3 regions of the Pseudomonas sp. LY-1 genome follow, and region 1 is predicted to be linked to each of the others. Evidence: riboswitches for the same ligand, from Rfam matches in the RefSeq annotation. Region 1 holds a riboswitch; each other region holds the start of a gene.

Region 1 (3,268 bases):
GGCGTCGCCGAGTTGTTCGGCCAGGGCCAGGGCGGCACTTTCGGCGATGCCGTAACAACCGGTATGGGCAAAGGCGACGGCAGACCTGTGGCTCAGACGGTCGTCATACATCGCCAGGTGCGCCGCGCTGAAGCAGTGCAGCGGCAGGTTCAGCCATTGGGTCAGGGCCAGCAAGCCCGGTTCATCCTGCTTGCGATCAAGACTGGCCAGGGCGGTGATGCGATGGCGCTCGATACCGCCCTCGGCGAGGGCGGCGTCCAGCAGGTCCAGCAGGGCTTGAAACTCGCAGCCGCGCTGGCAGCCCAGGCCGACGACCAGGGTCATGCGGTGTATCGATCGTCGCGGTTACGGCGAAACAACCAGGCGCTGATCAGCCCCAACGCCAACCAGAACGCGATGTTGGTCAGTTGCGAGGCGATCTTGAACTGTGCTTCCAGAGCCTCAGGGGCCAGCATCGAATGCACTTCAGGTTGCGGAGCGCCAATCACATGAGGCACCACGAGGATCGCCGCGCCCAGCGCCTTGAGCAGCCAGTTGCCACCGAATACCAGCAGCGCGATACCGGCCGCGGTTGAGGCCGCCGTGCCGATCCACCAGATCTGCCGTTGTGCCAGGTCGGCAGCGGCAGTGCCCGGCAATTCCGGCGGCAGGCCCAGGGTTGGCGCCAGCACGAAGGTTGCGTAACCGGCCAGGCCCCACAGCAGGCCTTGAGCCGTGCGAGTCGGCGCGCGCAGGGTGTAGAGCCCGGCGAGCATCAAGGCGAAACCGACCGCCACCACCAGATTGCCGCCGGTGGTCGACAGCACGCGCTGCCAGCCATCTTCCGGCTCCCAGGCTTCGGCGTCATGGGCGTGTGCAGCGGTGCCGGCGGCGTGCTCGTGTACCACTTGCGTCGCGGCCGGGGCTTTTTCAAAGGTTTCCGCCTGCATGATTAGCGGGGCGACCCAGAAACTTTGCAGCAAGGTCAACAACAGGGCGGCCAGCAGCCCACTGAAACCTGCGGTTTGCGCAATACGCTTGATCATGTCGGCAGGTCTCAATGGCACGGGAACGCGGCGCTGTGGCGGGTATCGTGGGCGGCGTTGTGTACCGCTTCGATATGCGAGAACCCGGCGAAATACACCAGGCACGCGCCGAGGATCGACGCGCCGATGGCGGCGCCCAGGCGTTGGCTCAGGGTGGCGGTGCTGCTGGTGCTAGGCGAGGTGCTGCTGATGATCGACATGGCGCGTCCCTTCAGGGGTTCAGGGTGACACGAGCGCATGCAAAACCCGCGAGCCAGGCACGCAGGGTTCAAACAGCGCCCGCCCACCGCGGGTTTGTTAGATGATTTTTTTCGGGCCGGTCTCCGGGCTTGCGAGGGGGCTCTTGAACTGAGTCCTGAAAGCATCGCCTTCCCATGCACAAAGCACAGTGGCCGTGACGCTTCGCTCGCTTACCGTTGCGGGGGCAGCACCGGACTGGTCATATCGCTATGACGCACCGGTTTCCCGTTTCACCCTGTGAAGGGCACCCGAAACAAGGTGTGTAGGAAAGCATGCAGGGCGACGGTAGTCAAATTGACTGAGCCCCTGTAGCCTTGCACCCTCGAGGTTCTTCGGCCCAGGCCGGAGCTAAGAAGGGAACGCGGTTCAAGCCGCGGCTGCCCCCGCAACTGTGAAGGGTTTATCTGACTGCCACGCCACTGCCATCAAGGCGGGAAGGCGCAGCCAGCGCCGGTCGCAAGACCCGCAAGCCCCAAGCCAGGAGACCTGCCTCGCAACCGATTTTTCAATTCAACCGGGCGGGGTGATCCGGTGACGAAATCTGCTGCTGCGCGTCGCGCAGGGCCTATCGTCCCGTATGCCCGCCCCCAAGGGCATCCGATGAAAACACTGGCCAAACTCCCCGTCACCATCGTTACCGGCTTTCTCGGCTCGGGCAAAACCACCTTGCTGCGCCATATGCTCGATAACGCCCAGGGCCGTCGCATCGCGGTGATCGTCAACGAGTTCGGCGAGCTGGGCATCGACGGTGAAATCCTCAAGCAGTGCTCCATCGGCTGCACCGAGGAAGAAGCCAACGGCCGCGTGTATGAACTGGCCAACGGCTGCCTGTGCTGCACCGTGCAGGAAGAGTTCTTCCCGGTGATGCGCGAACTGGTTGCCCGTCGCGGCGACCTTGACCATATCCTCATCGAAACCTCCGGCCTGGCCCTGCCAAAACCTTTGGTCCAGGCGTTCCAGTGGCCGGAAATCCGCAACGCCTGCACGGTCGATGCGGTGATCACCGTGGTCGACAGCCCCGCCGTGGCGGCCGGCACCTTCGCCGCCTTCCCGGATCAGGTCGACGCCCAGCGCAAACTCGACCCGAACCTGGACCACGAATCACCGCTGCATGAACTGTTCGCCGACCAACTGGCCAGCGCCGACCTGGTGATCCTCAACAAGTGCGACCTGATCAGCCCCGACGACCTGGCCCGCGTGCGCCTGGAAGTCGCCGAAGAGTTGCCGCCGGCGGTGAAGATCATCGAAGCCAGCAGCGGTCGGGTACCGCTGGACGTGCTGATCGGCCTGGGCGCCGGCTCCGAAGAGCACATCGACGGCCGCCACAGCCATCACGATCATCATCACGAAGGCGAAGGCGAAGACGATCATGATCACGATGCGTTCGACTCCATTTCCATCGACCTGCCCCAGTCCGACGAAGCCCTGCTGCTCGACGCCCTGAGCCAATTGGTGGTGCAGCACGGCATCCTGCGCGTCAAAGGCTTCGCGGCGATCCCGAACAAGCCGATGCGCCTGCTGATCCAGGGCGTGGGCACGCGCTTCGACAAACACTTCGACCGCGCCTGGAGCGCCGACGAAGCGCGCATCACGCGCCTGGTGCTGATCGGCCAGGACCTCGACGCGGCGGGCCTCGAAGCGCAATTGCGCGCCGCCCTCAGCGTTTAACCCATGCACCTGCTCAGGACCCAGCCCGGCGGTTTCGTCGCGGACGACAACATTGCCGACCTTGGGCAAACCCCCGCCGAGCTGGTGATCCTGTGCAGCGGCGATTCCAGCCTGGCGCTGCTGGCCGAAGCGGCCCAGCAGTTGCCCGAGGATTACCCGAGCTTGCGCCTGGCCAACCCGATGCAGGTGCAGAACCATGCATCGGTGGACCTGTACGTCGATGAAGTGCTGCGCCACGCCAAGGTCATCCTGATTTCCCTGCACGGCGGCATCGGCTATTGGCGTTACGGCGTCGAGCGCCTGGTGGCGTTGGCCGAGCGCGGGGTCACGCTGAT
Region 2 (3,268 bases), 980 kb from region 1:
CGCTGAAGTGACGCATGTCGCGGCGCTCGGCGATGGCGCGGTAGACGGCCTGGCGCTCGGCTTCGGGGAAGGCGTTGTCGGTCATGAGCCTATCGCGGGCAAGCCCGCTCCCGCAGTGGATTCGTGGTGTTTAGCCGAGTGCGATTTGCCTTCGCCGGGCGCAAACAGCGCAGCAACGGCGCGGGGGTTGGAAGGGAAATAGAAGTGGACGTAGGACGCGGTCAGCCGCCCCTGCCGATACACCGCCTCGGCCCCGCGCCCACCATTGGGGCTCACGCCACGGGCAACGGGCTGCCATTCGGTGCTGGTCAGCGAGTGGTGATAGGTATGACCGCGCAACACACCCTCGGGCAATTCGACGCTTTGCAGGGCCAGGGCCGCGAGCTTCTTTTGCATCACCGCATCGCCCTGTAGCAGGCCGACCAGTTCGGCGCGGATGCCGTCGACATCGGTGAGCGAGTCCAACAGATAAAGCATCCCGCCACACTCGGCGAGCAGCGGTTTGCCGGCAGCGTGATGGGCACGGATCGCATCCAGCATCGCGGTGTTTTCCGACAGCGCCTGGTGATGCAGTTCGGGGTAACCGCCCGGCAGATAGAGGCTGTCGGCATCGGGCAATTGGCGATCATGGATCGGCGAGAAGAAGCTCAACTCAGCGCCCATCGCCCGCAGCAGATCGAGGCTCGCACCGTAGGTGAAGGCGAAGGCTTCGTCACGGGCGATGGCAATACGCACGCCGGCCAGCAACGGTTCGGCGCGGATCACGGGCGGTGCGGCAAAGGTCACCGGCGGCGGCAACGCGACCTCGCAACTGCTGCCCAACGCCTGGGCGGCAGCGTCCAGGCGCAGGTCGAGGTCATTCAGTTCGCTGGCTTGCACCAGGCCCAGGTGGCGACTGGGCAATTCGATAGCGGTCTCGCGGGACAGCGCGCCATACCAGCGCAGGCCTTCGGTGAGGCTGCCTTCAAGCAGTTGTGCATGGCGCAGGGTGCCGACGCGGTTGGCCAGCACCCCGGCGAACGGCAAGTCCGGCTGGTAGCGTGCCAGGCCGAGGGCCAGGGCGCCGAAGGTTTGCGCCATCGCAGTGCCATCGATCACGCCGAGCACCGGGACACCGAAGTGTCGCGCCAGGTCAGCGCTGGAAGGCGTGCCGTCGAACAGGCCCATCACGCCTTCGATCAGGATCAGGTCCGCCTCCCCCGCTGCTTCCCACAGCAAGCGACGACTTTCCTGCTCGCCCACCATCCACATATCCAATTGATACACCGGCGCACCGCTGGCGCGCTCGTGAATCATCGGGTCGAGGAAGTCCGGGCCGCATTTGAACACGCGCACCTTACGCCCCAGGTTGCGGTGCAAACGGGCCAGCGCGGCGGTGACCGTGGTTTTGCCCTGGCCGGACGCCGGTGCGGCGATCAAGACGGCCGGGCAATGACGGGGCTGATTCAAAGTTCGACGCCTTTCTGTGCCTTGATACCGGCCTGGAACGCGTGCTTGAGCATGCCCATCTCGGTGACGGTGTCGCCCATTTCGATCAGCTCGGGCTTGGCGCCACGGCCGGTGACGACCACGTGCTGCATCGGCGGGCGGGCCTGCAGATCGCCAAGGACTTGATCCAGGTCGAGATAGCCGTGCTTGAGCGCGATGTTCAGCTCATCCAGCACCACCAGACCGATGGACGGGTCTTGCAGCAATTGGCGGGACACCGCCCAGGCGGCTTCAGCGGCCGCGATGTCGCGCTGGCGGTCCTGGGTTTCCCAGGTAAAACCCTCGCCCATCACATGGAAACGCACTTGCTCGGGGAAGCGGCGGAAGAACAGTTCTTCGCCGGTGCTGTTGCGCCCCTTGATGAACTGCACCACACCGCACTGCATGCCATGGCCCATGGCACGGGCCAGCATGCCAAATGCCGAGCTGCTCTTGCCTTTGCCGTTGCCGGTCAGCACCAGCAGCAAGCCGCATTCGTTCGGGGAATTGGCGATGCGTTCATCGATCACGGCTTTTTTACGCAGCATGCGCGCCAGGTGGCGTTCGTCGCGCTCGGGGGAATCGGTCATGGCAGCTCTCCGTTGGGGCTGGACAAAAACGGCGGGCAGGAAAAATCAAAAACAGACAGCCAAGCATCGCCCACCGTGATGCTGTTGGATGATCCGGGCCGGTCTCCGGGCTCATGAGTGGCGCGCTAGAGCGCACGCCGACGGCGCGCCTTCCCATATCGCGAGCGATACAGTGGCAAACAGCACCGTTTTGACTCATTTACCGTTGCGGGGGCAGCGCCGGAATCGCGGCAGCACTGTGTACAAGTGCGCTCACTCACCGGCTTCCCTGTTTCACTCAGTCGACCCGTAGGTCACAGAGCACCTGGAACAAGCCGCGAAGGTTAGTGGGTTGGGGGTGGAGCGTCAATTAAAGCTGGCCTTGTACTTGAACCATCGCCGCAACGCACACCTCTACCCTTACAGGCATCCAGGAGAAAACCATGCATAAAACAAGACTCGCCTTACTGATCATGCTCGCGGGCAGCCTTGCCGCCTGCGGCGAAAGCTCGACCCTGAAGGTATCCGACGGCACCGGGCCTTCACCGCAACTGCCGGAACCGAACAAGACGCTGATCCCCACGGTGAACATCGCTCCGGCCATCGGCTGGCCCGCAGGCACCACGCCGACGGCCGCCGCCGGCACCCAGGTGGCGGCCTTCGCCGAAGGCCTGGACCACCCGCGCTGGCTGTACGTATTACCCAACGGCGATGTGCTGGTGGCGCAAACCAACGCGCCGCCCAAGCCGGATGACTCCAAAGGCATTCGTGGCTGGGTGATGGAGAAAGTCATGGGCCGCGCCGGCGCCGGTGTGCCGAGCCCAAACCGCATCACCCTGCTGCGCGATGCCGACCACGATGGGGTCGCGGAGACCCGCACGGTATTCCTGGAAAACCTCAACTCGCCCTTCGGCATGACGCTGGTCGGCAATGACCTGTACGTGGCCGATTCGGACAAGCTGCTGCGCTTTGCCTATCAGACCGGCGAAACCGTGATCAAGACCGCCGGCAGCAAGGTCATCGACCTGCCAGCGGGCAGCATCAACCATCACTGGACGAAAAACGTGGTGGCCAGCAAGGACGGCAGCAAGTTGTATGTGAGCGTCGGTTCCAACAGCAACGTCGCCGAGAACGGCCTGGAAGCGGAACAAGGCCGCGCGGCGATCTGGGAAGTCGACCGCGCCAGCGGCCAACACCGCATCTTCGCCTCCGGCCTGCGCAACCCCAACGGC
Region 3 (3,268 bases), 750 kb from region 1:
GTGCCTGTTCGGAGCTGGCCGACTTGGTGATCAGGAACGCGGTGAGCGCATTGAACAGCTGCGAGCCGGCAATGCCTGCGAGGATGATCTGCCCGGTGCCGCTGGACGAACCGCTGGCCCGTGCGAGCAATACCACCAGCGCAAACGCCGCCATCGCCCCGCCGAACGCACCGACCGACAGCGAAACCAAGCCGCCGCCGACGCCCATCAGCACCACCAGGACTGCGCCGGTCGACGCGCCGGCGCTGATGCCCAGCAGGTAAGGATCGGCCAGGGGGTTGCGCAACAACGACTGCAAAATCACCCCGCAGGTGGCCAGCCCGGCCCCGCATGCGGCGGCGACCAGGGCGCGGGTCAGGCGGTAGTTCCACACCACGCCTTCATCGATCGGGTCCAGCACGTAGCCGGCCGCCCACAGTTTGTTGGCGAGTACCTGCAACACCACCTGCGGCGCGATGGCGGTTTCGCCGATGGCCACGCCGGCGAGCACGGCGATCAGTAGCAATGCCAGGGCGAGTAGGGTTCGTATCATTTCGGCAGGTCGTAGCCGTCGATGGCCGCGGCCAGTTGTTCAAGACCCTCGAAGGTCCGCACGCTGGCCTGCAGGGCCATGGCGTCGAGGATGATGATGCGGTTGTGTTTCACCGCGTCCATGTTGCGCGTCACCGGGTCGCTGCGCAGGAAGGCGAGCTTCTGTGCATGATCGTCGGCCGGGTAGCGGCGACGGTCCATGCGGGCGATCACCAGCACGGTGGGGTTGGCCTTGGCGATGGTTTCCCAGCCGACGGCGGGCCATTCCTCATCGGACTGCACCACGTTGCGCAGGCCGAGCGTTTGCAGCATGAATTCGGGGACACCCTTGTGACCGGCCACATAGGGATCGCTGGCCATCTCGGCGCTGGAAAACCACACCAGCGCGCTGGCCTGCTTGAGCCCCTTGCCTTGCACGGTGGCGACGGACTTGGCCAGGCGCGCCTTGAGTTCATCGTTGAGTTGCTGGCCGCGATCCTGCACGTCGAAAATCTCCGCCAACTGGCGGATGCCCTTGTAGATCGTGTCGATGCGGAACGGCTCCAGCCGCGTGCCGTCGGCGCCCACCCGGTTGTTCTTGGCTTCGCAGTCGGAGGGCAGCAGGTAGGTGGGGATCTTCAACTCATGAAACTGCTCGCGGGTGCCCACCACGCCTTGCGGGCCGACCACCCATTCCAGCTCGGCCGCCACCAGTTGCGGGCGCTTGGCGATCACCGACTCGAAGCTCGGTTCGTTATTGGCCAGGCGTTCGATGCCGTCGTTCAGCGCCTTGAACTGTGGCAGCACGTTGTTGAACCACAGCGACGTGCCGACCACTTTATCGCCCACGCCGAGGGCATAGAGCATTTCGGTGGCAGCCTGGCCGATGGTCACGGCGCGGGCGGGCGCTTGCGCGAAGGTCAGGCTGCTGCCGCAGTTCTCCACTGTCAGCGGGTACTGAGTGGGGGCCGCTTGGGCCAGGGCACACAGGCCCAGGCCGGTGAGCAGGGCGGTAACGCGTGGCAGCATTGGGCAATCTCCTTGGAGCCGTACCTGGAACAGGGGGTGTACGGTTCGGAAACACGCCCTCGACCGCTGCGGGTGAGGCAGGCAAGGATGTCCTTCCCGGACACCCCGCCGGTTAGTGATTTTACTGGGCCGGCAGGTCTCCTGACTGATGCGTCGTCGCCACGCTCCAGCCTTCCCGGACGGGGTCCAGTGGCAGTGGGGGAGCGGGCTCGGCATCTACAGTTGCGGGGGCAGTTCCGATTGGCGCGGTGTACCGCGCTTCGGATTCCCTATTAGTCCCGTTTGGGAACCGGCGCGGTATGGTAGTCGATCACGGCGGGGCGATATAGCCTTAGGTCGTCCGGTTACAGACGAATATCTTCAGGGCCCTGGATCAGCGCTTCAATTCGCGTCCCCGTGGCGCGCTCTTCATTGCTGAAACCATCGTAGTCGGCCAGGTTGGCGAAGCGGATACCGGTCAAGCGTTCGATCTGAATCACGCTGCGCTGGTAGGTTCTGAGCTGGCCGAACATGAGGTCGAGCTGACCCAGCTCGCGGTTTTGGTCGATCATGTAGGCGCTGGCGCAGGGCTTGCCGTCGTCGCTGAGGTAGGCGACCACTTTCCAGAACGCTTTGGGGATTTTAACGCCCCGGTAGACGCGGTCGTCGTCCGCCAACACCGGGCCGGTAAACACCGTGGCCCGGGCTTTCCAGCGTTGTGTGTTATCGAGAATGTAGTCCTCGAGTTCCAGCCAGGTCTTCTGGTTGAAGCCGCTCATCTGCGGTGAGCAGTTGGTGAAGTGGAAGGTGTCGGTATTGGCGGTGTTGGCCGCGTCACCCCAGTTGGGGTCCTGTCGGCGCACCAGATGACCGCGGTCCAGGCCATTGTCGGTGTAGAGCGCATCACCCACCTGTGCGCTGATGGGCAGGCGGCCGTCGTAGGCCCAGGCGTCGTTGCTGCGGATGATATCCACATGCTGTGCGCCATCGATATTGGCGCCCACGTAGAGTGCCAGTCGCCTCGAGCGCGACATGGTCACTGAGAAATGCGTGTAGTCCAGGCGCAGCGGCTGTACGTCAGCCAGCAGGGCTTCATCCACCGTGGGCCATGGCACCACGAAGCGGTCGAGAAACGCTTCAGCGTAGCCGCGCCGGTCCTGCAGGTCCTTGGCCGCAGTGACACGCGCAGTCACCGCCCTGGCCTCCATGAGACTCGGGCCGGCCGCGATCAACGGGCGCAGATCGGCGAGCCGGGGGCGGTGCGAAAGGTCGATTTTGGTGGCGCGTGGGGGCATTGTAAGTTCCTCGCAGTCCTCGGATTAACACTACTGCAGCATAGCTTCATGACAATTTGGCCCAAGCCGCCACGGCAGGACTATTCTTGAACGGTTACCCGGACGTTCACCCCACGCCAAAATGGAGCCAGCCAATGTGTGTTCGCCAGCATCGCAACCCGATTTTCTGCCTGATCCCGCCATACATGCTCGACCAGATCGCCCGCAACGGCGATAAAGCGCAACGGGAAGTCGCGTTACGCACACGCGCCAAAGACAGCACGTTCCGTTCGTTGCGCATGGTTGCCGTACCCGCCAAAGGGGCCGCCCACATGGCCCTGCCCATGGGCGCCGAAAAACGGCGTTCGATCTACAGCGCCGAGGGCGCCGATAGCCTGCCGGGCAAGTTGATCCGTGGCGAAGGGCAACCCGTCAGTGGTGATGTGGCGGTGGACGAGGCCTACGATGGGTTGGGC

The links. Region 1 has a riboswitch for cobalamin ahead of MOQ67_RS18375 (CbtB domain-containing protein). Riboswitches for the same ligand answer to the same signal wherever they lie in the genome.
Region 2: linked by a shared signal. The riboswitch ahead of cobO (cob(I)yrinic acid a,c-diamide adenosyltransferase) and the one ahead of MOQ67_RS18375 (CbtB domain-containing protein) in region 1 are both predicted to bind cobalamin.
Region 3: linked by a shared signal. The riboswitch ahead of MOQ67_RS21880 (ABC transporter substrate-binding protein) and the one ahead of MOQ67_RS18375 (CbtB domain-containing protein) in region 1 are both predicted to bind cobalamin.

The regions. Positions count from the first base shown of each region.
Region 1 covers NZ_CP094353.1:4,040,840-4,044,107, reverse strand. The annotation lists gene MOQ67_RS18385 (cobalamin biosynthesis protein) at 1-324, opposite strand, end outside; gene MOQ67_RS18380 (CbtA family protein) at 321-1,025, opposite strand; gene MOQ67_RS18375 (CbtB domain-containing protein) at 1,037-1,225, opposite strand; cobalamin riboswitch at 1,323-1,532, opposite strand; cobalamin riboswitch at 1,574-1,773, shown strand; gene cobW (cobalamin biosynthesis protein CobW) at 1,866-2,933, shown strand; gene cobN (cobaltochelatase subunit CobN) at 2,937-3,268, shown strand, end outside.
Region 2 covers NZ_CP094353.1:5,018,259-5,021,526, forward strand. The annotation lists gene bluB (5,6-dimethylbenzimidazole synthase) at 1-85, opposite strand, end outside; gene MOQ67_RS22980 (cobyrinate a,c-diamide synthase) at 82-1,449, opposite strand; gene cobO (cob(I)yrinic acid a,c-diamide adenosyltransferase) at 1,446-2,057, opposite strand; cobalamin riboswitch at 2,137-2,380, opposite strand; gene MOQ67_RS22990 (PQQ-dependent sugar dehydrogenase) at 2,480-3,268, shown strand, end outside.
Region 3 covers NZ_CP094353.1:4,785,942-4,789,209, reverse strand. The annotation lists gene MOQ67_RS21885 (FecCD family ABC transporter permease) at 1-532, opposite strand, end outside; gene MOQ67_RS21880 (ABC transporter substrate-binding protein) at 529-1,539, opposite strand; cobalamin riboswitch at 1,654-1,848, opposite strand; gene MOQ67_RS21875 (DNA/RNA non-specific endonuclease) at 1,884-2,813, opposite strand; gene MOQ67_RS21870 (M4 family metallopeptidase) at 2,948-3,268, shown strand, end outside.